DNA from 3 places in the Pseudoduganella sp. GW821-FHT05F09 genome. Region 2 is predicted to be linked to each of the others. Evidence: predicted binding sites of a transcription regulator. Region 2 holds the regulator's gene; each other region holds the start of a gene.
The links. Region 2 encodes FNR, which switches genes on or off when oxygen is low (the NO sensors DNR and NnrR bind a similar motif). Its sites were predicted from a motif close to TTGATNNNNATCAA; they were not measured.
Positions count from the first base shown of each region.

Region 1: a site for FNR is predicted at 4,869-4,882, ahead of AC07S4_RS28650 (OmpW/AlkL family protein). Genes of this name have one in related genera too.
Region 3: a site for FNR is predicted at 1,775-1,788, ahead of oxc (oxalyl-CoA decarboxylase). Genes of this name have one in related genera too.

Region 1 covers NZ_JBWKSD010000012.1:92,386-99,556, reverse strand. Annotated here, with positions in the region: gene soxA (sulfur oxidation c-type cytochrome SoxA) at 32-823, opposite strand; gene soxZ (thiosulfate oxidation carrier complex protein SoxZ) at 820-1,146, opposite strand; gene AC07S4_RS28670 (SoxY-related AACIE arm protein) at 1,146-1,598, opposite strand; gene soxX (sulfur oxidation c-type cytochrome SoxX) at 1,595-2,008, opposite strand; gene AC07S4_RS28660 (xanthine dehydrogenase family protein molybdopterin-binding subunit) at 2,058-4,244, opposite strand; gene AC07S4_RS28655 ((2Fe-2S)-binding protein) at 4,241-4,753, opposite strand; gene AC07S4_RS28650 (OmpW/AlkL family protein) at 4,948-5,571, shown strand; gene AC07S4_RS28645 (DUF2244 domain-containing protein) at 5,572-6,030, opposite strand; gene AC07S4_RS28640 (methyl-accepting chemotaxis protein) at 6,222-7,171, shown strand, end outside.
Region 2 covers NZ_JBWKSD010000001.1:1,075,099-1,082,269, reverse strand. Annotated here, with positions in the region: gene AC07S4_RS04565 (universal stress protein) at 1-388, shown strand, start outside; gene AC07S4_RS04560 (response regulator) at 393-1,031, opposite strand; gene AC07S4_RS04555 (PAS domain-containing sensor histidine kinase) at 1,021-2,505, opposite strand; gene fnr (fumarate/nitrate reduction transcriptional regulator Fnr) at 2,574-3,344, opposite strand; gene AC07S4_RS04545 (alpha-L-fucosidase) at 3,459-5,018, opposite strand; gene AC07S4_RS04540 (alpha-hydroxy acid oxidase) at 5,192-6,349, shown strand; gene AC07S4_RS04535 (rhamnogalacturonan lyase) at 6,378-7,171, shown strand, end outside.
Region 3 covers NZ_JBWKSD010000010.1:104,720-111,890, forward strand. Annotated here, with positions in the region: gene AC07S4_RS26810 (2-dehydropantoate 2-reductase) at 1-689, shown strand, start outside; gene AC07S4_RS26815 (hypothetical protein) at 741-905, opposite strand; gene AC07S4_RS26820 (Crp/Fnr family transcriptional regulator) at 1,116-1,724, opposite strand; gene oxc (oxalyl-CoA decarboxylase) at 1,869-3,578, shown strand; gene frc (formyl-CoA transferase) at 3,605-4,858, shown strand; gene AC07S4_RS26835 (PAS domain-containing protein) at 4,923-5,363, shown strand; gene AC07S4_RS26840 (extracellular catalytic domain type 2 short-chain-length polyhydroxyalkanoate depolymerase) at 5,529-7,022, shown strand; gene AC07S4_RS26845 (hypothetical protein) at 7,110-7,171, shown strand, end outside.

The DNA of each region.
Region 1 (7,171 bases), on a different contig from region 2:
GGTGTCGTATCAGTTGCATGACTGCTCCTTGTTATGGGCGCACGCCCGGGGTTTCAAGCGCCATGCCTTTGGCGCGCAGGGATAAGAAGGCTTCGAGGTCGACCAGGTCCTGCGCGCCGTAGGGCGGCACTTCGGCGCGCACGCCGCTCATGCAGTTGCGCAGGCGGCGCTGCAGCGACCCCATGGCCTGCCATTCAAGGCGGTAGATGGGATAGGCGTTGGCGTGGCCCTGGGGAATGGTGGCGCCGGCCAGCTTGCGGCCCCAGTTCTCGTCGTGGCATTGGGCGCAGGAGAGGTTCAGCTGGCCGATGCGCTGGCGGTAGAGCTGCCCGCCCCTCGCGGCGGCGGCGATGGTGCCGGGGTCCTGCGGCGGGTTCATGGGCATGCCGCGCGATTGCAGGGCGACGTAGCTTTCGAGGCTGAGCAGGTCTTCGCTTTCGGGTTTGAGCGGCGCGGCTTGCTGGGCGCCCTGGCGGCACATGTCTATGCGCTGGCCGAGCGTGATGGCGCGGCCGCTGGCCTTGTCGAAGGCGGGGAAGCGGGCGGCGACGCCGCGCATGCTCTGTTTGGCGTCGCCGTGGCAGCTGGCGCAGGAGCGGTCGGACTTGCCGGCCTTGGCCTTCCACAGCGCTTCGCCGCCGCCGACCCAGAGCATGGCGGGGTTTTGCGTGTCGTCGCGCTGCATGGCCTGGGTGGAGGCGCTCATGAATTCGGCGCCGGATTTGCGCGTGTCCGGCGGCGTTGCCGCCAGCGCGGCGCACGCCGTGGCGAGGCAGGCCGCCGCTGCCGCTGCGTGCCGCCTGGCTGCGCGGCCGGGCTTCATGAGGCGCTCACCGTGATGGGCATTTTCTCCGTCTGCGCAAAGCCGTGGTCGCCCTGCCAGCTGAATTCGAGCGTGCCGCTCTCGGTGGCCACGGTGAAGAAGGCGATGTAGGGGTTGGCGGAAACGGCGGGGTGCAGTTCCGCGCTGAATACGGTTGCGCCGTTGTAGCGGCAGGTGAAGCTGGTGAGGATGTCGCGCGGGACCAGCTTGCCGCCGGCATCGGGACGGTAGCCGCTTTCCATCGGATGGGCGATCAGGGCGCGGATTTCTATCACCTCGCCTTTGCGCGCATTGGCCGGCATATGGATCAGGATGCGCGCCATTACGGTGCCTCCCCTTCGATGCAGGCGGCCAGCGCCACGATGACGTCCACCGTCTGCTGCCAATAGCTGCCGTCGCTCAGGCGCGCCACGGCCGCCAGCTTTTGCGAGGTGGCGAGGCGGATGCGGGTGGACACTTCGGCCTTGCCGCTGCGCGCGCCCAGCGTGAAGCGGACGATGTCGGTTTCCGGATTACGTTCGTTGAAGATGGCGATGCCGGTGACATGCTCCGCCGCCGTCATGGGGCTGTCCACGCTGATGGTGACGGGGACTGCGTTGCCGTTGTCTATCAGCTTGGCGATATCGAAAACGACTTTGCCGGTCTTGGGCAACACGCCGCCGGTGTAGGCGGAGATGGCGGCGCGCATTTCCTCCGGCGTGGCGGACGCGGGGCGCACCAGTGCCAGCAGCGGCAAGGCGGCGCCGGCTTGCAGCAGTTGGCGGCGCGTGGTCATGGCGTCCGCTCCGCGCGCAGGGTTTGCAGGTAGGCGATCACGTCCTCAATCTGTTGGGCGGTGAGGATGGTCTTTCCCTGGTGGGCGGCGCCCACGCGGGCCAGGCCTTCGGTCTTGTAGTAGGAGGGCATGATGGTGGATGAGTTGATGCTGCCGGCGTCCACCAGGCGCTGGCGCAGCTGGGCGGCCGTGGAGCGGTCGCCCGCGCCGTCGAGCGGGGGTGCGAGGTTGCCCTGGAAGCGCTCCTCGGGAATGGGGCCGGTGTGGCACAGCAGGCATAACCCCACCTGCCGGTTGGCGACGATGGCGCGGCCGCGCGCAGCATCGCCGGCCGCTGCGCCCGGCAGCGGCGAGGCGTAGTCTGCAGCGCGCGCATCCGCAAGGCAAAGCGCGGCCAATAGTGCGGTCAATAGCGCAGCATTGAGCAGCAAGCCAGGCATGGCGCGGGGGCCTTGAAGATCAGGCCTTCTTCAGGCTGTGGTTCTTCAGCGGCAGGTCCCGCACGCGCTTGCCGGTGGCGGCGAAGATGGCGTTTAGCACCGCCGGCGCGGCCACCGCAATGGTCGGCTCGCCCACGCCGCCCCAGAAGCCGCCGGACGGCATGACGATGGTTTCCACCTTCGGCATCTCGTCCATCTTCAGCGGGACGTAGGTGTCGAAGTTGGTCTGCTCAACGCGGCCGTCCTTCAGCGTGCATTCGCCGTACAGGGCGGCGGACAAGCCGTACACAAAGGAACCTTCCACCTGCGCCTCGATCTGCTGCGGATTGACGGCGTGCCCGGAGTCGGTGGCGGCGACGATGCGGTGTATCTTCAGCTTGCCGCTTTTATTGACCGATACCTCGGCACAAGCGGCAACATAGCTGCCGAAGCCCATCGTCTGAGCCAGTCCCCGGAACACGCCCTTGGGCGCAGGCTTGCCCCAGCCGGCCTTTTCGGCCACCGCGTTCAGCACCGCCAGGTGCTTGGGATGGTTCGCCATCAGCTTGCGGCGCAGGGCCAGCGGGTCCTGTTTGGTGGCGTGCGCCACTTCATCCAGGAAGCACTCCAGGTAGACCGCGTTCTGGTTCAGGTTCACGCCGCGCCAGAAGCCCGCAGGCACGGGCGGATTGCGCATGGCGTGGTCGATCAGCAGGTTGGGGAAGGTATAGCCGATGGAGGCTTCCGGTCCCGGCGCGTTCAGGCCCTGGAACACCGCCGGGTCCTTGCCGTCCTTGATGGCCATGCCCACCGATACCAGGATGGACTGGCCGGAGATGCGCATGTGCAGGCCGGTTATGTTGTTCTTCTCGTCCAGCGCGGCGGTCAGCTTGCACTGCGTGATGGGATGGTAGCGGCCGTGCTGCATGTCCTCCTCGCGGGTCCACAGCAGCTTGACCGGCGTGCCGGGCAGCTCCTTGGCGATGGCCACCGCCTGGCGCACCCAGTCGTGCACCGCGCCCCGGCGGCCGAAACCGCCGCCCAGGTGCAGCTTGTAGACGTCGCACTTGGCGGCGGGCAGGCCGGCCGCTTCGGACGCGGCGGCCAGCGCCGCTTCGCCGTTCTGCGTGGGCGTCCACACTTCGCAGCGCTCCGGCGTCCACCTGGCGGTGGCGTTCATCACTTCCATCGTGGCGTGGTTCTGGAAGGGATAGGAATACACCGCCTCCACCTTGCGCTTGGCCGAGGCGATGGCGGCGCGCGCGTCGCCATTGCTGTTGCCCACCACGGCGTCCGGCGCGTCCAGCCCTTCCTTGAGCATGGCGGCGATGTCGGCGCTGGAAAGCTTGGCGTTGGGGCCTTCGTCCCACACGATGGGCAGCGCGTCCAGTGCTGTGCGCGCACGCCACCAGGTGTCCGCCACCACCGCCACGGCGCTGTCGCCCACCTGCACCACCTTCTTCACGCCGGGCCGCTTTTCGATGGCGGCGGCGTCAAAGCTTTTCACCTTGCCGCCGAATACCGGGCAGTCCTTGATGGCGGCGTTCAGCATGCCGGGCAGCTTCAGGTCCATGCCATAGATCTGCGCGCCGGTGGTCTTGTCCACCGTGTCCAGGCGCGCCAGGCGCTTGCCGGCCAGCTTCCAGTCCTTGGGGTCTTTCAGTTTCACGTCGGCGGGAATGGCCAGCTTGCCGGCCGCTTGCGCCACCTTGCCGTAGCTGGTCTTGCGGCCGCTGGCGGCGTGCGTAATCACGCTGCCCGCAGCGGCGCATTCGGCGGCGGGCACGCCCCAGGCGTCCGCCGCTGCCTGCACCAGCATCATGCGCGCGGCGGCGCCGCCCTTGCGCACATACTCGTGCGACTCGCGCACGCCACGGCTGCCGCCGGTGGAGAAGCTGCCCCACACGCGCTTGCGCGCCAGGTTCTGGCCCGGCGTGGGGTATTCGGTGCTGACCTTGCTCCAGTCGGCGTCCAGTTCCTCGGCCACCAGCTGGGCCAGGCCGGTCAGCGTGCCCTGCCCCATTTCCGAACGGGCGATGCGGATCACGATGGTGTCGTCCGGCTTCACCACCACCCAGGCGTTGACCTCGGGCGGGATGCCGGCTTCCTGCGCGGCGGCGTCGAAGGGAATCGCGAAAGGCACCATCAGCCCGCCCAGGGCCAGCGAGGCGCCCTTCAGGAAGCTGCGGCGCGAGACGGCAGCATTACGCATATCGGCGCGGCTCATGCTTTGCTCCCGGCGTGGTCGCCCACGTGCGTAATGGCCAGGCCGGCCGATTTGGGGTCGGCCCCCTTGGCCACCACCTTGATCGCGGCGCGCACGCGGTTGTAGGTGCCGCAGCGGCAGATATTGGTCATGGCCGCGTCGATGTCGGCGTCGGTGGCTTTCGGTTTTTGCTTGAGCAGCGCGGCGGCTGCCATGATCATGCCGGACTGGCAGAAGCCGCATTGCGGCACGTCCAGCGCGGCCCAGGCCTTCTGCACCGGATGCGAGCCGTCCTTGGACAGGCCTTCGATGGTGACGATCTTCTGCTTCGCATTCAGCGCGGACACCGGCAGCACGCAGCTGCGCGTCGCTTCGCCGTCGATATGCACGGTGCAGGCGCCGCATTGCGCCACGCCGCAGCCGTATTTGGTGCCTGTCATGCCGAGCTGCTCGCGCAGCACCCACAGCAGCGGCGTATCGTCCTCCGCCTCGAAATCACGCGTGCTTCCATTGACGTTGAGCTGCGGCATGCTGTCTCCTGAGGATGTGTTGACCAGAATCAAAGATGGACATCTTACACCCGTAATTTCCGCCCTGCAGAGCAGTGTTTTGTATCGCAAAGTAGCGCAGCGAGCTCGGCCCTTTTTGACTTACATCAAGGTAGTCGTTGATGCGCATCAATACACTGTGCGCATTACTTAACGATGAAGCAGAGAGGATGTATATGAAGTACGCAAAAGCAACGGCAGCAGCAGTCCTGATGAGTCTCGCCACCCTGGCCATGGGCCAGGCGGCGGCAGCGGAAGCCAGTCCCTGGCTGGTGCGCTTGCGCGCCGTGCATCTGGACCCGGCCGATAAATCCGACCCCGTCGGCGGCACCGGCGCAGCCAACCGCCTTACCATAGACAGCAAGACCATCCCGGAAATCGACATCTCCTACTTCTTCGCGCCGCAGTTCGCGGCCGAGCTGGTGCTGACCTATCCGCAAAAGCACGACGTGCTACTGGACGGTAAAAGCATCGGCACCATGAAGCACCTGCCGCCCACGCTGCTGGCGCAGTACCACTTCCTGCCGGACGCGCAGTTCCGGCCTTACGTGGGCGCGGGCCTGAACTACACCACCATGTCCGATGTGCGCATCCTGAACGGCGCCGCCGGCCTGGAACACAAGAGCTTCGGCCTGGCGCTGCAAGCGGGCGCGGACTTCACGCTGGATAAAAACTGGTCGCTCAACGTGGACCTGAAGAAGGTGCAGATCCGCAGCGACGTCAATAGCGCCGGCGCCATCATCAGCAAAGTGAAGGTGGACCCGGTACTGCTGGCGGTGGGCGTGGGCTACCGCTTCTGATCAGAACCGTCCCGCCAGCAGCTCCATGCGCAGTTCGCTGGCAAAGGCCGCGCGCTGCGGGGCCAGCGCGTAGCGCCCCACCTCCAGCGTTACGCCGCCCGATTCCAGCGTGATGAGTTCCCCGGCGTGCTCCGGCATGCCGATGCGGGTGCGGCCGGGCACGAAACGGGTCTGCGCTATTTTCCCCGCGCTGGCCCGCTCCACCACCAGGCAGCCGCTGGTTAGCACCACTTGTTCGTAGTCGGAGGCATGGCGCGCATAGCAAAGGAAGGCGGCCGTCACCGCCGCCAGTTCCACGCCGGTGAAGCACAGCACCTGCCATATGCCGTGCAGCAGGAACACCGCAGCCACGGCCAGGGACAGCACGCACAGCATGGCCCATGCCGCCACCGTCTGGCGCGGCGTCAGCGAACAGTTACGCCGCCATAGCCACTCGCGTCTATCAAGGTCACGCCGCACGACGCCGCCTCCTTTTTTTGCTGCGCTTTTCATCTATTCTACGACTGCTGCGGCCGGCGCAAAACCCGCTTGTCGTTGTTTCCGAACGACAACAAATTACATAAGCGCCGGTCCGCGCATAATAATGCTCCGCCCTCCGCTTTTTTTGAGGAACAATAGCAGGCTATAACAATCAGCTCACTGGGGATGACATGCTACTTTCAAACATGAAGATAGGAGCCCGCTTGGGCGTGGGATTCGCGGTTGTGCTGGCGCTGCTGACGGCGATGCTGGTGCTGGGCCTGAGCTCGTTGTCGCGCATCGGCAGCCGCACCAACGACATCGTGCACGACAAGAATGTGAAGATGGCCGCCGCCAACACCATGGTGGACAATGTGCGCAACATCTCCCTGGCGCTGACCACCATGATCGTGGTGCCGGGCACGCCGGAAATGAACGCCGAGCTGGAAAAAATCGCCGACGCGCGCAAGAAGTACGGCGCCGCCAAGGAGACCATGCTCAAGCTGCTGTCCGACGACAAGGAGAAGCAGCTGATGGCGGCGGTGGACGACGCGCTGAAGGCCGGCGCCGCCAAGAACAACGAGCTGGTGAAGCTGCGCAAGGAAGGCGAGATCCAGGACGCGACCGCCTTCCTGATCAAGGAAACCGGCCCGTCGCTGAACGCGGTGCTGAAGGCGCTGGACGCTTTCGTCAGCTACGAGGCCAAGCTGGCCGCCGACGCCGGCACCGACGTGGAACAGGTCTACTCCAGCTCGAAAATGCTGATGCTGGTGCTGGGTACCGCCGCCATCGTCATCGGCGCCGGCGTGGCGTGGTTCATCACCGGCTCCATCACCGGCCCGCTGAACAAGGCGGTGGACGTGGCGGAGACGGTGGCCTCGGGCGACCTGTCCTCGCATATCGAAAGCGGCGGCGGCGACGAGACCGGGCGCCTGCTGAACGCGCTCAAGGCCATGAACGACAGCCTGCTCAACGTGGTGAGCCAGGTGCGTACCGGCACCGACGCGATCAGCACCGCGTCGAGCGAAATCGCAGCGGGCAACCTGGACCTGTCCTCGCGCACCGAGGAGCAGGCCAGCTCGCTGGAGGAAACCGCGTCGTCGATGGAGGAGCTCACTTCCACAGTGAAGCAGAACGCGGA
Region 2 (7,171 bases):
ACGTTCGGCGCTGGACATGGCGGCCGGCTACGGCGCCAGCATCACGGCGGTGCACGTGCTGCCGGACGACCACGCGTTCAGCCACCGGCCAGCCGCAGCGCATCCGCCGCAAGAGAAAGCTCCAAGCGACAGCACGGCCCAGGGCCAGGCCCTGCTGGCCGCCGTGAGCGAGGCGGCGCACGCCAGGCAGGTGCCCTGCTACACGGTGCTAGCGCGCGGCGACCGTCCGCACCGCAAGATACTGGAAACGGCGCACGCGCGCGGCTGCGACCTGATCGCCATGGCCTGCCACGGCCAGCTCGGCCTGAAAGGCGTGCTGCTGGGCAGCCAGACGCAAAAGGTGCTGGTGCACAGCCCGGTGCCGGTGCTGGTGTTCCGCGCCGAGTGAGCGCTCAGATCATGCCGTGTTCCAGCGCGTAGCGGGTCAGCTCGGCGTTGCTGGCCATGCCCATCTTGTCCAGGATGCGGGTGCGGTAGGTGGTCACGGTGTTCGGGCTCAGGTGCAGCAGTTCGCCGATGCGCACCAGCGCCTCGCCGGCGGCGATCAGCTTGAACACTTCCAGCTCGCGGTCCGACAGCGCTTCGTGGTCGCCCGCCCCGCCGCCGCCCACCAGCGTGGCCAGCTTTTCCACCAGCGCCGGGCTCACGTGCTTGCCGCCCGCCGCCGCCTTGCGCACCGCCTCCACCAGCGTGGCGGTGGGCGCGTCCTTGGTCAGATAGCCGGCCGCGCCCAGCTTCAGCGCGCGCACCGCGTAGATTTCCTCCGAATAGGTGCTTAGTATCAGCACCGCCATGCGCGGGCATTCGGCGCGCAGCATCTTCAGCAGTTCCAGGCCGTTCTTGCCCGGCATGGTGATATCCACCAGCGCCACGTCGAACTGCTGCTCGGCCACGCGCTGCATGGCCTCCTGCGCGTTGCCCGCCTCGCCCGTCACGGCGATGCCGCTGGCCGTGCCCAGCATCAGCCGCACGCCGTTGCGCGCGATCGCATGGTCGTCCACCAGCAGGACGGTGATCTCGTCATGCGCCATTTTTACTCTCCTCCAGCGGCAGGCGCAGCGTCAGCACGGTGCCGTCCGGGCCGCCCATGATGGCCAGCTGGCCGCCGAAACTGCGGCTGCGTTCGTGCATGCCCAATATGCCCCAGGACTCCCGGCTCAGCAGCCCGTCGGCCGCGATGCCCTTGCCATTGTCGCTTACCGTCAGCCGCAGCGTGTCCGCTTCGCAGCTCACTGCTATCGTCGCCTGCGTGGCCTGCGCGTGGCGCACCACATTGGTCAGCGCCTCCTGCACGATGCGGAACAGCATGGTGCTGCGGTCCGCGTCCAGTTCCAGCGCAGCGGCCTGCGCATCGATACGGCACACGCAACGCAGGCCTGCCCGCAGCGCCACCTGGTCCGCATACCATTCCAGCGCGGCCCACACGCCCAGCTGGTCCAGCACGCTGGGGCGCAGGTCGGTAATCACGCGGCGCACGGTTTCGATGGCGCTCTGCACCAGGTCCGCCGTATCCGCCAGCAGCGGCTCGGGCGTGCTGCCCGCCGCCACCGCCCGCTCCTGCGCCACCAGGACGTAGGCGCGGATGCCGGTCAGCAGCCCGCCCAGTTCGTCGTGGATTTCCTGCGCAATGCGCTTGCGTTCTTCTTCCTTGATGCGTTCCTGGTGCGCGCCCAGGCGGCGCAGCTCGTCCTGCGACTGGCGCAGTGCCTGCAGCAGCTGCTGGGACTTCTGCTCGGCCAGCTTGCGCTCGGTAATGTCGCGTACCAGGCCGGTGTACATGCGCTTGCCGCCCAGCGTCATCTCGGCCACCGACAGGTCCATGGGGAAGACGCTGCCGTCGCGCCGCAGGCCCTGCACTTCGCGGCCCTTGCCGATTATGCGTTTTTCGCCGGTGGCGCGGTAGTGGGACAGGTAGCCGTCGTGCGCGCTGCGGTGCGGCTCCGGCATCAGCATATTGATATTGCGGCCCGCCACTTCCGCCTCCCGGTAGCCGAACATGCGCTCGGCGGCGGGGTTAAGGCGCTCCAGCATGCCGTTTTCGTCGATGGTGATGATGGCGTCCACCGCCGTCTCGAACACGGCGCGCATGCGCGCTTCGCTCTCCTGGAGCGCCTGCTCGGCGGCCTTGCGGGCGCTGATGTCGTGGATGGTGGCCATCACCATGGTCTGGCCGTCCGGGCTGCGCAGCGGCGACAGGCTGACTTCGACCGGGAATTCGCGTCCCTCCCGGTGGCGGCCGGACAACTGCGCGCCGGCGCCCATGGCGCGCGGGCGCGGCTCGGCGCTGTAGCCTTCGCGCAGCGCCTGGTGGCCGTGCCGGAAGCGTTCGGGTATCAGCGTCTCCACCGGCAGGCCCTGCAACTGCTCCTGCGTGTAGCCGAACAGCGCTTCCAGGGCCGGATTGGCGAGCGCAATGGCGCCGCCGCGGTCGACGATGAGGACGGGGTCGGTGGCGGCAGCCAGTAGCCAGGCCAGGCTTTGGTCGGCGATGGGGGGATTTTGCATGCCGCAATCATACGAGGGATGCACGCCCCGGTAAAGCCTCGGCGCCCGTGCGGCGCGGCCGCCCGCAGTCAGGCGGCCTGCTGCTCCGGCGCCAGACGGCCGGAGGCCAGGTCCTGCAGGCCGGCCAGGTCGAGTATGCGCAGGTCGCGGTTGTTCAGGCTGATCCAGCCAGCCTTGCGGAAACGCGCCAGCAGGCGGCTGATGCTCTCGATGGTCAGGCCCAGGTAGCCGCCGATGTCCTCGCGCGACATGCGCAGCTGGAAGCTTGCAGGAGAGAAGCCGCGCGCCGCGTAGCGGGCGCCCAGCGAAGTCAGCATCAAGGCCAGGCGCTGTTCGGCGCGCATATTGCCCAAAAATAGGGCAACAGCCTGCTCGCGCTGGATCTCGCGCGCCATGACGCGGTGGAACTGGTGCATCAGCTCGGGTACTTGCGCCACCAGTTCCTGCAGGCGGTTGAAGGGGATTTCGCACACTTCGCTGTCTTCCAGCGCCACCGCGCTGCAGCTGTGCTGGCCGGTGCCTATCGCTTCCATGCCGAGCAGGTCGCCGGCCATGTGGAAACCGGTAATCTGCTGTTCGCCGCGCTGGTTCACCTGCGCGGTCTTGAAATGCCCCAGGCGCACCGCGTACAGGCTGCCGAAACCCTGCCCCATGCTGAACAGCTGCTCGTCGCGCTGCACCTTGCGGCGGCGCGAGATGATCTGCTCCAGGCGGTGCATCGATTCCTCGTCCAGGCCCTGCGGCAGGCACAGGCGGTTGAAGCTGCACAGGCCGCAGCGCGGCTGGGGCTGCGGCCGCGCTGGGTTGGAGGATGCGATGTGGATGGTGGCGGTGGTCATGGTCGGCTCCGGTGCATGGGCTGCGCTGTCGATGCGGACAGTATCGCGTGCACCGGGCCTGGGCGGTATCGGGTATTCCGGCCAGTTGCTGTAGGGGATCCCCTACAATCCGGCTCAGAAGGTGATTTTCAGGGCCGACGGTGCCCCGGCCAAGGCGCCGGGAGCGCTGGAAATGCCCTCCACGGTCAGGCCTTCCTGGGTCTGGCGGAACGGCAGCGCGCCGTCGCGGCCCAGCTGTTCCACGCCCTTCACCTTGCCCGCGCCCGGGCCGAGCACGCGCAGCACCACCGAGCCGTCGCGCGGCGCGCCGATGGCGTAGACCGCCGCCCCCTTGGCCGTGAAGCGCCACGATTCCTCGCCGAACTGCTTCCAGGGCCGGGTGCCGTAGATGGCCTCGCCATTGGTGTCCAGCCAGGCGCCCACGTCCAGCAAGGTGCGCTGCTGCTCCTCGGGGATGGTGCCGTCCGCCTTGGGCGAGAGGTTGAGCAGGTAGAAGCCGCCCTTGCTCGCCGTGTCCACCAGGCGGCCGATAATGGCGGCGCCGCCGGCCACCTTCATGCCGTTGGTGTAGCCCCAGGTGCTGCCTATGGTGTCGTCCACCATCCACGGGCCGGGGCGGATGTCGGCCGGCGAACGCACGCCTATTTTTTCAAAGTCGATGATGGAGCCGACCTGCCTGGCGTCGTCATTGCTGGGCGCGTAGGCAACGAACTTGGTGCTGATCGAGACTTCCTTGTTCCAGGCCTGGGCGCGGTTGTAGTAATAGGCCGCCAAGCGCAGCTTGAGCGGGTCCAGCACGCGCAGATTGACGCCGTTGTCGAACCACAGGATGTCGGGCTGGTACTGGTCGATCAGCTCCAGGTTGCGGTTCACCCAGTCGGTGAGGAAGCGCTCCATGGCGGGCTGGCTGCGGTCGGCCACGTTGTAGAACGCGGCCCACTCCGGGTCGTACAGGTCGGCCTTGGCCGCTTTCAGGCGGGCTTCCAGCGCTGGCGGGGGATTGATGAAGGTGAAATTCTCCACCCCGTGGTTGGATACGCCGAACTTCATGCCCTCCTTGCGCACGGCGGCCGCCAGTTCGCCGATCAGGTCGCGCTTCGGTCCCATGCGCTTGGCGTTGAACGGCGTGACCCGGCTGTCCCACAGTGCGAAATTGTCGTGGTGCTGGGCGGACGGCATGACAAAACGGGCGCCGGCCCGGCGGAACAGCGTGGCCCACTGCGCCGCGTCGAACTTCTCCTGCTTGAACTTGGGGATGAAGTCCTTGTAGCCGAAGCGTTCCGGCGGGCCGAAGTTGGCGGTGTGCCAGGCCAGGTCGGCGCCGTACATATGCTTTTCATACCATTCGTTGTGGTAGGCCGGCACCGCGTACACGCCCCAGTGCATGAAGATGCCGAACTTGGCGTCCTCGAACCAGGCCGGGGTGCGGTAGTTCTTGCGGATAGACTCCCAGTCCGCGGCGTAGGGGCCGGGCGGCAGCGGCGTAGCGACGGCGGCGTCCGCAGCCGCCACGGTGGCCGGGGTGGCGGGCGGTCCCATCACGCCGTAGTCATACAGCTTGGACTCCGGCACGCCGCCCCGGTCCGGCTTGGGCAAGGGGCCGGCATCCGCACCGGTCAGGATGGACGCGAGGACGGCAAGAGTTAAACCGGACAGCAATGGCGCGCGCAGCATGATTGGCCCCCGTAATTATAAAAATGACGGCTAGCGTATCGCGCGGGCACGTTTCGCGCACGTTTCGCTTTGTATCACTCATAAACATGATTAGATTGCGCCAGCCGTTGACACTGGCGTGACGACTATCGATACTCGGAAGCCATCCTAATCAGACCTATAACAATATCCCCATGGCAGTCATCACCGAGATTGAAGACCTGCGCCTGCAGGCCAAGCGGCGCGTCGCGAAAGCTATTTTTGGCTACGTCGATTCCGGCTCCTACACCCAGGGCACCATGCGCGCCAACAAAAGCGACCTGGAAGCCATCCATCTGCGCCAGCGCGTGGCCGTGAATGTGGACCAGCGCAACACGGCCACCACGCTGGCCGGGCAGGACGCGTCCATGCCGGTGGCGCTCGCGCCGGTGGGCCTGACGGGCCTGAACTACGGCGACGGCGAGATCCTGGCGGCCCAGGCGGCCGAGGAATTCGGCGTGCCCTTCACGCTCACCACCATGAGCATCTGCTCCATCGAGGACGTGGCGGCGGCCACCACCAAGCCGTTCTGGTTCCAGCTTTACGTGATGCGCGACCGCGCCTTCGCCGCCGACCTGATCGCGCGCGCCAAGGCGGCCAAATGCTCGGCGCTGGTGCTCACGCTGGACCTGCAGATCTTGGGCCAGCGCCACGCGGACCTGCGCAACGGGCTTACCGTGCCGCCGCGCCCCACCCTGTCCAATATCGCGGACATGCTGAGCAAGCCGTCGTGGTGCGCCAGCGTCCTGCTGGGCAAGCGCAAGACCTTCGGCAACCTGGACGGCCACGTCAAGGGCGCGCAAGGCCTGTCCACGCTGATGGCCTGGGTGGGCCAGCAGTTCGACCCCACGCTGAACTGGGACGACGTGGAGTGGATACGCAAGCAATGGGGCGGCAAGCTGATTTTGAAGGGCATCCTGGATCCGGAAGACGCCAAGATGGCGGCCCGCACCGGCGCCGATGCGCTGGTGGTCAGCAACCACGGCGGCCGCCAGCTGGACGGCGCCATGAGCTCCATCCGCGCCCTGCCCGGCGTGCTGGAGGCGGTGCAGGCGGAGAATCCGAACATGGAAGTGTGGATGGACGGTGGCATCCGCTCGGGCCAGGACATCCTGAAAGCCTGCGCCATGGGCGCGCGCGGCGTGATGGCGGGCCGCAGCTACATCTACGGCCTGGGCGCCATGGGCAAGCCGGGCGTGAGCCTGGCGCTGGAGATCATGCGCAAGGAACTGGACGTGTCGATGGCGCTGTCCGGCATCCGCGACATCCGCGACGCCAACCGTTCGCACATCGTGCTGCCCAAGCACTGGTAAATCACTGGTAAAGACCAACAGGACCTCCATGCACACCTACCGCACCGCTGGCATTGCAGCGTCCCTGGCACTGGCGCTGAGCGCCGGCGCTGCGGCCGCCCCGGCTCAAATCGCAGGCAAGCAGCTTGAAAACCTGGACCGTGGCGTGCTCGCCATCGCTGCGAATGGCGGCGTCTTCGTCAGCTGGCGGGCGCTGGCGACGGACCCTGGCGGGACGTCCTTCGATCTTTACCGCGACGGCAAGCGCCTGAAGCCGGAGCCGCTGAAAGGCAGCAACTACGTGGACCCGGCCGGCACCGCCGCTGCCGTCTACTCGGTGCGGCCCGTCATGATCCACGGCCGCGAGCAGCCCCTGGCCAGCGCCGGCGCCACCTGGCCGCAGCAATACAAGACCATCCCGGTGCAGAAACCGGCCGGCGGCGTAACGCCCGACGGCCAGAGCTACACCTACGAAATCAACGACGGCTCGGCCGCAGACCTGGACGGCGACGGCAGCTACGAGCTCATAGTGAAGTGGCAACCGACCAATGCGCATGACAATTCGCATGCGGGCTACACCGGCAACACCTATATCGACGCCTACAAGATGGACGGCACGCGCCTGTGGCGTGTGGACCTGGGCCGCAATATCCGCGCCGGCGCGCACTACACCACCTTCCTGGTCTACGACTTCGACGGCGACGGCAAGGCCGAGTTGATGGTGAAAACCGCCGACGGCACCGTGGACGGCAAAGGCACGGTGATCGGCGATGCGAACGCGGACTACCGCAATCCCAAGGGCTACATCCTGTCCGGCCCTGAATTCATCACCGTCTTCAACGG
Region 3 (7,171 bases), on a different contig from region 2:
GGTATTTCCACCGCCACGGCGGCAGCCTGGAAGGGCGGGTGGTGCACAGCGTGGACCCGGACGGCCTGCTGGCGGCGCGCATTGCGCCGGAGCGCGTGATTGGCTGCGTGGTCTATCCGGCCTCGGAGCTGGTGGCGCCGGGCGTGGTGCGGCATGTGGAGGGCGAGCGCTTCCCGCTGGGCGAGCTGGACGGCTCGAACAGCGACCGGGTGCAAGCCATTTCGGCCTGCTTCACGCGGGCCGGCTTCAAGGCGCCGGTGCTGGACCATATCCGGTCCGAGATCTGGCTCAAGCTGTGGGGCAACCTGAGCTTCAACCCGATCAGCGCGCTGTCCCACGCCACGCTGGAGGGCATTTGCCAGTATCCGCTGGCGCGCGGCCTGGCGGCGGACATGATGCGGGAGGCCGAAGCGGTGGCCAACCAGCTGGGCGTGACCTTCCGCGTGACGCTGGACAAGCGCATCGCCGGGGCCGAGAAAGTAGGGCGGCACAAGACGTCGATGCTGATGGATATCGAGGCGGGCAGGGGGCCGGAAATCGACGCCCTGGTGGGCTCGGTGGTGGAACTGGGGCGGCTTACCGGCACGGCAACGCCCCATATCGACGCGGTCTACGCTCTGGTGAAAATGCTGGAGCGGACCATGGCCGATGAGAGAGGGCAGGTCAGGCTGCAAAAAATGGCGGCCTGATGAAGAAACGGACGTCTCACAAGGACGTCCGTTTTGCTTTGCGGCGGGTGATTACATGCCGTAGGTGTACTTGGCGTCGCTCTTGTCGCCGCCGGTGCTGGCGTCCAGCTGCTCGCGCAGGTTGACGGCGAACAGGGTTTCAATGATGAACATCAGGCTGAACGGCGTCGCTTGTTCGGTGGCGGGACGGGTCTGCTTGTTGGTGATGGTGGTCATGATATTTCCTCTGAAGTTAAGAATGGTTGCCAACGCGTTTGGGTTGAAACGAGTATAGGTAGGCACCCAGCGCGCCGCCAATTGAGGACGCGCATATCAGATATCACCAGCAAGAATATTGCCTATGAAAAACACGGTTTTCCGGCATATTTCTAATTTCAGGATTCTTGACCGCGGTCAAGATTCGGGTGGCGGGCGTTGCCCGCGCGCTTAAATCTTGCCCTGGTTTTTGAGCCGGCTCAGCGTTTCCGGCGACAAATTCAGGTACGCCGCCAGTTGCTTCTTCGGCAGGCGCTCAAACATCTCCCCATGCTTGCGCACAAAGCGGTGCACGCGTCCCGGCGCGTCCAGCAGATGCAGGGTGATGGTGTGCCCCATGATCTCGCTCATCAAATGCATCACCTCGTATTCGAAGCTCTGCTTGAGCTGGGAATGGCTTTCCAAAAACGCCACCCACTGCGGCATGGGCAGCTTGGCCACGCGCGCCTTGCTCACGCAGACGATGCTGTAGGGCGTGGGCGTCTTCAGCCGCCAGGCGGCGTAGCTGGTCTCGATATCGCGCTCGGCCGCGAAGCGCAGGATCATTTCCTTGGCCTCCTGGTTGGTCACCACGCGCTTGAGTATGCCGTCCAGGATGAAGTACTGCTCCATCTCGTGCACGCCCTGGTTCAGCAGCAGGTCGCCCTTCTGGCAATCGACCACGCTCAGGTAGGGCTCGAGCGCCGCCATCTCGCTTTCGCGCAGTTCTTTCAGCACGATATTTTGGCGCAGCTGCACGCGCAGCACATTGCGTTCCGGGTGGTTGGCTAACAGCGTCATGGCTAGAAATTGATACCGATCTGGAAATGTTAAGCATCTTCCTTTGAATCTTGACCGCGGTCAATGAGAGAAAACAAGTGCTCTCGCTAATATGGCCTTCAACAACCGGCCCGTTTCATAACCACAATATAAGAGACACTCATCATGACCAATACCGCAGCGGCATCCGAGCAGACCGATGGTTTTCACCTGGTAGTCGACGCCCTCAAGCACAACGACATCGACACCATTTACGGCCTGGTCGGCATCCCGATCACCGACCTGGCGCGCCTGGCGCAAGCCGAGGGCATGCGCTTCATCGGTTTCCGTCATGAGCAGCACGCCGGCAACGCCGCCGCCATCGCCGGCTACATGACGCAGAAGCCCGGCATCTGCCTGACCGTGTCCGCGCCCGGCTTCCTCAACGGCCTGACCGCGCTGGCCAACGCCACCACCAACTGCTTCCCGATGATCTTGATCAGCGGCTCCAGCGAACGCGAAATCGTCGACCTGCAGCAGGGCGACTACGAAGAGATGGACCAGCTGAACGCGGCCAAGCCTTACGCCAAGGCCTCCTACCGCATCAACAAGGCCGAGGACATCGGCATCGGCGTGGCGCGCGCCATCCGCGCCGCCGTGTCGGGCCGTCCCGGCGGCGTCTACCTGGACTTGCCGGCGCAGCTGCTGGCGCAAGTGATCGACGCCGAACACGGCCGCCGCTCGCTGGTGAAAGTGGTGGACGCGGCGCCGCGCCAGATCCCGGCGCCGGATTCGGTGCAGCGCGCGCTGTCGCTGCTGCAAGGCGCGAAGAAGCCGCTGATCCTGCTGGGCAAAGGCGCCGCCTACGCCCAGGCCGACGCCGCCATCCGCGCGCTGGTGGAAGAGTCCGGCATTCCCTACCTGCCCATGTCCATGGCCAAGGGCCTGCTGCCGGACACCCACGAACAGTCGGCCTCGGCCGCCCGTTCCTACGTGCTGGCCGAAGCGGACGTGGTGATGCTGATCGGCGCGCGCCTGAACTGGCTGCTGGCGCACGGCAAAGGCAAGACCTGGGGCAGCCCCAAGCAGTTCATCCAGATCGACATCTCGCCCACCGAGATCGACAGCAACGTGGCCATTGCCGCGCCCGTCATCGGCGACATCGGCTCCTGCGTGACGGCGCTGCTGGACGGCATCCGCGCCAGCGGCCAGGGCAAGCCCGACCCGGCCTGGACCGGCGCCATCGCCGAGCGCAAGGACAAGAACCTGACCAAGATGGCGGGCATGCTGGCGCAGAATCCCTCGCCGATGAACTTCCACAGCGCACTGCGCTCCATCCGCGACGTGCTGAAAACCCGGCCGGACATCAACGTGGTCAACGAAGGCGCCAACACGCTGGACTTCGCGCGCAGCATCATCGACATGTACGAGCCGCGCAAGCGTTTCGACTCGGGCACCTGGGGCATCATGGGCATAGGCATGGGCTTCGCCATCGGCGCGGCGGTCACCAGCGGCAAGCCGGTGGTGGCCATCGAAGGCGACAGCGCCTTCGGCTTCAGCGGCATGGAGCTGGAAACCATCTGCCGCTACGACCTGCCCGTGACCACCATTATCTTCAATAACAACGGCGTCTATCGCGGCACCGACGTCAACCCCACCGGCGGCAAGGACGTGGCGCCCACCGTGTTCGTGAAGAACGCCCGCTACGACAAGATGATAGAAGCCTTCGGCGGCGTGGGCTACCACGTCACCACGCCGGAGGAGATGACGCGCGCGCTGACCGAAGCCATCGCGGCCGGCAAGCCGGCGCTGATCAACGCCGTCATCGACGAAACCGCCGGCACGGAAAGCGGCCGCCTCACCAATCTGAACCCCAGCACCGCAGGCAAGAAGTAAAAACCGAACAACACCAGGAGACTTAAATGACCAAACCATTAGAAGGCATCAAGATCATCGACTTCACCCACGTGCAGGCCGGCCCGGCATGCACCCAGCTGCTGGCCTGGTATGGCGCCGATGTGATCAAGGTCGAGCGCCCCGGCGCCGGCGACGTGACGCGCTCGCAGCTGCGCGACATTCCAGGCGTGGACGCGCTGTACTTCACCATGTTGAACAGCAATAAGAAGTCGCTGACGCTGGACACCAAGACGCCCGAGGGCAAGGAAGTGCTGACCCGCCTGATCAAGCAGTCGGACGTGCTGGTGGAAAACTTCGGCCCCGGCGCGCTGGACCGCATGGGCTTCACCTGGGAGCATATCCGCGAACTCAATCCGGGCATGATCGTGGCGTCGGTCAAGGGCTTCAGCGACGGCCACCACTACGAAGACCTGAAAGTGTACGAGAACGTGGCGCAGTGCGCGGGCGGCGCGGCCTCCACCACCGGCTTCGACGACGGCCCGCCAACCGTGAGCGCGGCCGCCCTGGGCGACAGCAACACCGGCATGCACCTGGCCATCGGCATCCTGACCGCGCTGCACGCGCGCAACCGCAACGGCGGCAAAGGCCAGAAGGTGGCCGTGTCCATGCAGGACAGTGTGCTCAACCTGTGCCGCGTGAAGCTGCGCGACCAGCAGCGCCTGGACCGCATCGGCTACCTGGAAGAATATCCGCAATACCCGCACGGCAAGTTCAGCGACGTGGTGCCGCGCGGCGGCAACGCGGGCGGCGGCGGCCAGCCGGGCTGGGTGCTCAAGTGCAAAGGCTGGGAAACCGACCCCAACGCCTACATCTACTTCACCATCCAGGGCCACGCCTGGGCGCCGATCTGCCGCGCCATCGGCAAGCCGGAGTGGATAGAAGATCCTGCCTATATGACCGCCTCGGCGCGCCAGGACAAGATCTTCGACATCTTCGCCACCATTGAAACCTGGCTGGCCGACAAGACCAAGTTCGAAGCCGTGAACATCCTGCGCAAGTTCGACATTCCGTGCGCGCCGGTGATGACGATGAAGGAGCTGGCCAACGACGAGTCGCTGCGCGCCAGCGGCACCATCACCGAAGTGGACCACAAGGAGCGCGGCAAATACCTGACCGTGGGCAGCCCGATCAAGTTCTCCGACTTGAAGGTGGAAATCACCGGTTCGCCGCTGCTGGGCGAGCACACCAACGAAGTGCTGGAAACGCTGGGCTACAGCTCGAAGGAAATCGCCGCGCTGCACGCCGCGTCGGCCGTGTAAGCTTGCCTTAGAGGCTAATCCGGGGGCGGATGCATTCCGCCCCCGTTCATTTTGGGAGACAGCAATGGAAGCCAAGGATTACCAGCAACTGGTGGAAGGCATAGGCGACGCGGTGGTGGTGTGCGATGCGGGCGGGGCCATCACCGTCTGGAACGACGCGGCGGTGCGCATGTTCGGCTTTACGCGCGAGGACGCGCTGGGCCAGTCGCTCGACCTGATCATCCCCGAGCGGCAGCGGCAGCGGCACTGGGACGGCTACAACAAATCCATGTCCACCGGCGAGACCCGCTACGGCAACGATGTGCTGCGCGTGCCGGCGCTGCACAAGGAGGGGCGCACGCTGTCGATCGCGTTCACGGTGGCCATGCTGTTCGACGACGCGCGCAAGGTCACCGCCATCGTCGCCGTCATCCGCGACGAAACCGTGCGCTGGGCCGAAGAGCGCCAACTGCGCATCCGCGTGGCGCAACTGGAAGCGGCGGCAGCAACGGCCGCACCGGCCTGATACGCCAGCGGGTCCGCGCTGGGCTTGTGCTGGGTAGCGCTGTAGCGCGGGTGTGTGCGCCGCCTGCATTGAAAATCCTATTACTATCGGCTTTCCCCTCGGGGCTGCGTTCCCCATGGGGCTGCGCGGCGCCTGCCGCCGCAGGTCGAGAAAAGGAGACTTTCAATGACAAACTCTGCAGCGTATTCCCGCCTGCTCGGCATTGCTCTGCTTGCCGCCGGGGCTCATGGATCGGCGCTGGCCGCGCCGGTGCCGCTTCCCTCGTATAACGTGGATATTGCCCAGACCTCGGTGTCCGGCCTGTCCTCGGGCGGCTTTATGGCCGTGCAACTGCATGTGGCGTTTTCGGCCACCTTCAAGGCCGGCGCGGGCATAGTCGCCGGCGGGCCATACTACTGCGCGCAGGGCTCGGTCGGCACCGCCACCGGCCCCTGCATGGCGGCCAGCAGCTTCAGCAAGCCCGCCACGGCGACGCTGGTGTCCACCACCAACAGCTGGGCCAGCCAGGGCCTGATCGACCCGACGAGCAACCTGGCCGGCTCCAAGGTCTATCTGTACTCCGGCACCATAGACAGCACCGTCAAGCAGCTGGTGATGAACGAGGCGAACAGCTACTACAAGAACTACATCGCCAGCGCCAATATCTTCTATAAAAATAATCTGGCGTCCGAGCACGCCATGGTGACGGACTACTTCGGCAGCGGCTGCAGCACCAAGGCCAGCCCCTATATCAACAACTGCAATTTCGACCTGGCGGGGAATATCCTGCAATGGATATACGGCCCGCTGAACGCCCGCAACGCCGGCACGCTGGGCGGCAGTTTTGTGGAGTTCAACCAGGCCGAGTTCATTGCCAGTCCCGCCGCGCATGGCATGGCGGCCAGCGGCTGGGCCTATGTGCCGGCCAGCTGCGGCAGCCGGCAGCAATGCAAGCTGCACGTGGTGGTGCACGGCTGCCAGCAGGACCCGACCAAGATCCAGGACAAGTACTACCGCAACACCGGCTACAACCGCTGGGCCGACAGCAACAACATCATCGTGCTGTATCCGCAGACCGCACCCAGCAGCGCAGGCAATCCGAACGGCTGCTGGGACTGGTGGGGCTATGACGACGCCAACTACGCTAAGAAAAGCGGACGCCAGATGGCCGCCATCAAGGCCATGGTGGACCGCGTGGCGGCAGGCGCGGGCGGGGGAGGCGGCGAAGGATCGCTGCCGGCGCCGGCCGGGCTGGCCGTAAACAGCGTGAGCAGCAGCAGCGTGTCGCTGGCCTGGAGCAGCGTGGCCGGCGCGGCTGGCTACAATGTGTACCGCGGCGGCGGCAAGGTCAACGCCGGTCCGGTAACGGCGGCGGCCTATACCGATACCGGCCTGGCCGCCGGCACCACCTACAGCTACACCGTGCGGGCGCTGGACGCGGGCGGCGCTGCCGGGGCGGAATCCACTCCGGTCAGTGCCACCACCAGCGCGTCCGGCCATGTGTGCAGCGCCACCACGGCCAGCAATTACGCGCACGTGACGGCGGGCCGCGCCATCAACAGCGGCGGCTATGCGCTGGCCAAGGGCTCGAACCGGAACATGGGCCTGTACAACATTTTCTTTACCAGCACGCTGGCGCAGACGGCGCCCGGCTACTACATCATCGGCGCTTGCCCCTGATGGCTCGCTGGCGACGCCGGCAGCCGATCTTTGCTAAGCTGTACTTGTCAGCCCGCATGAAAAATTGACTTACTTTGGGAGACCATCATGGCCATGTCACACGAAAGCTATGTCAGGCAGCAAGGCCTGCGCAAGACTTACGACGTTGA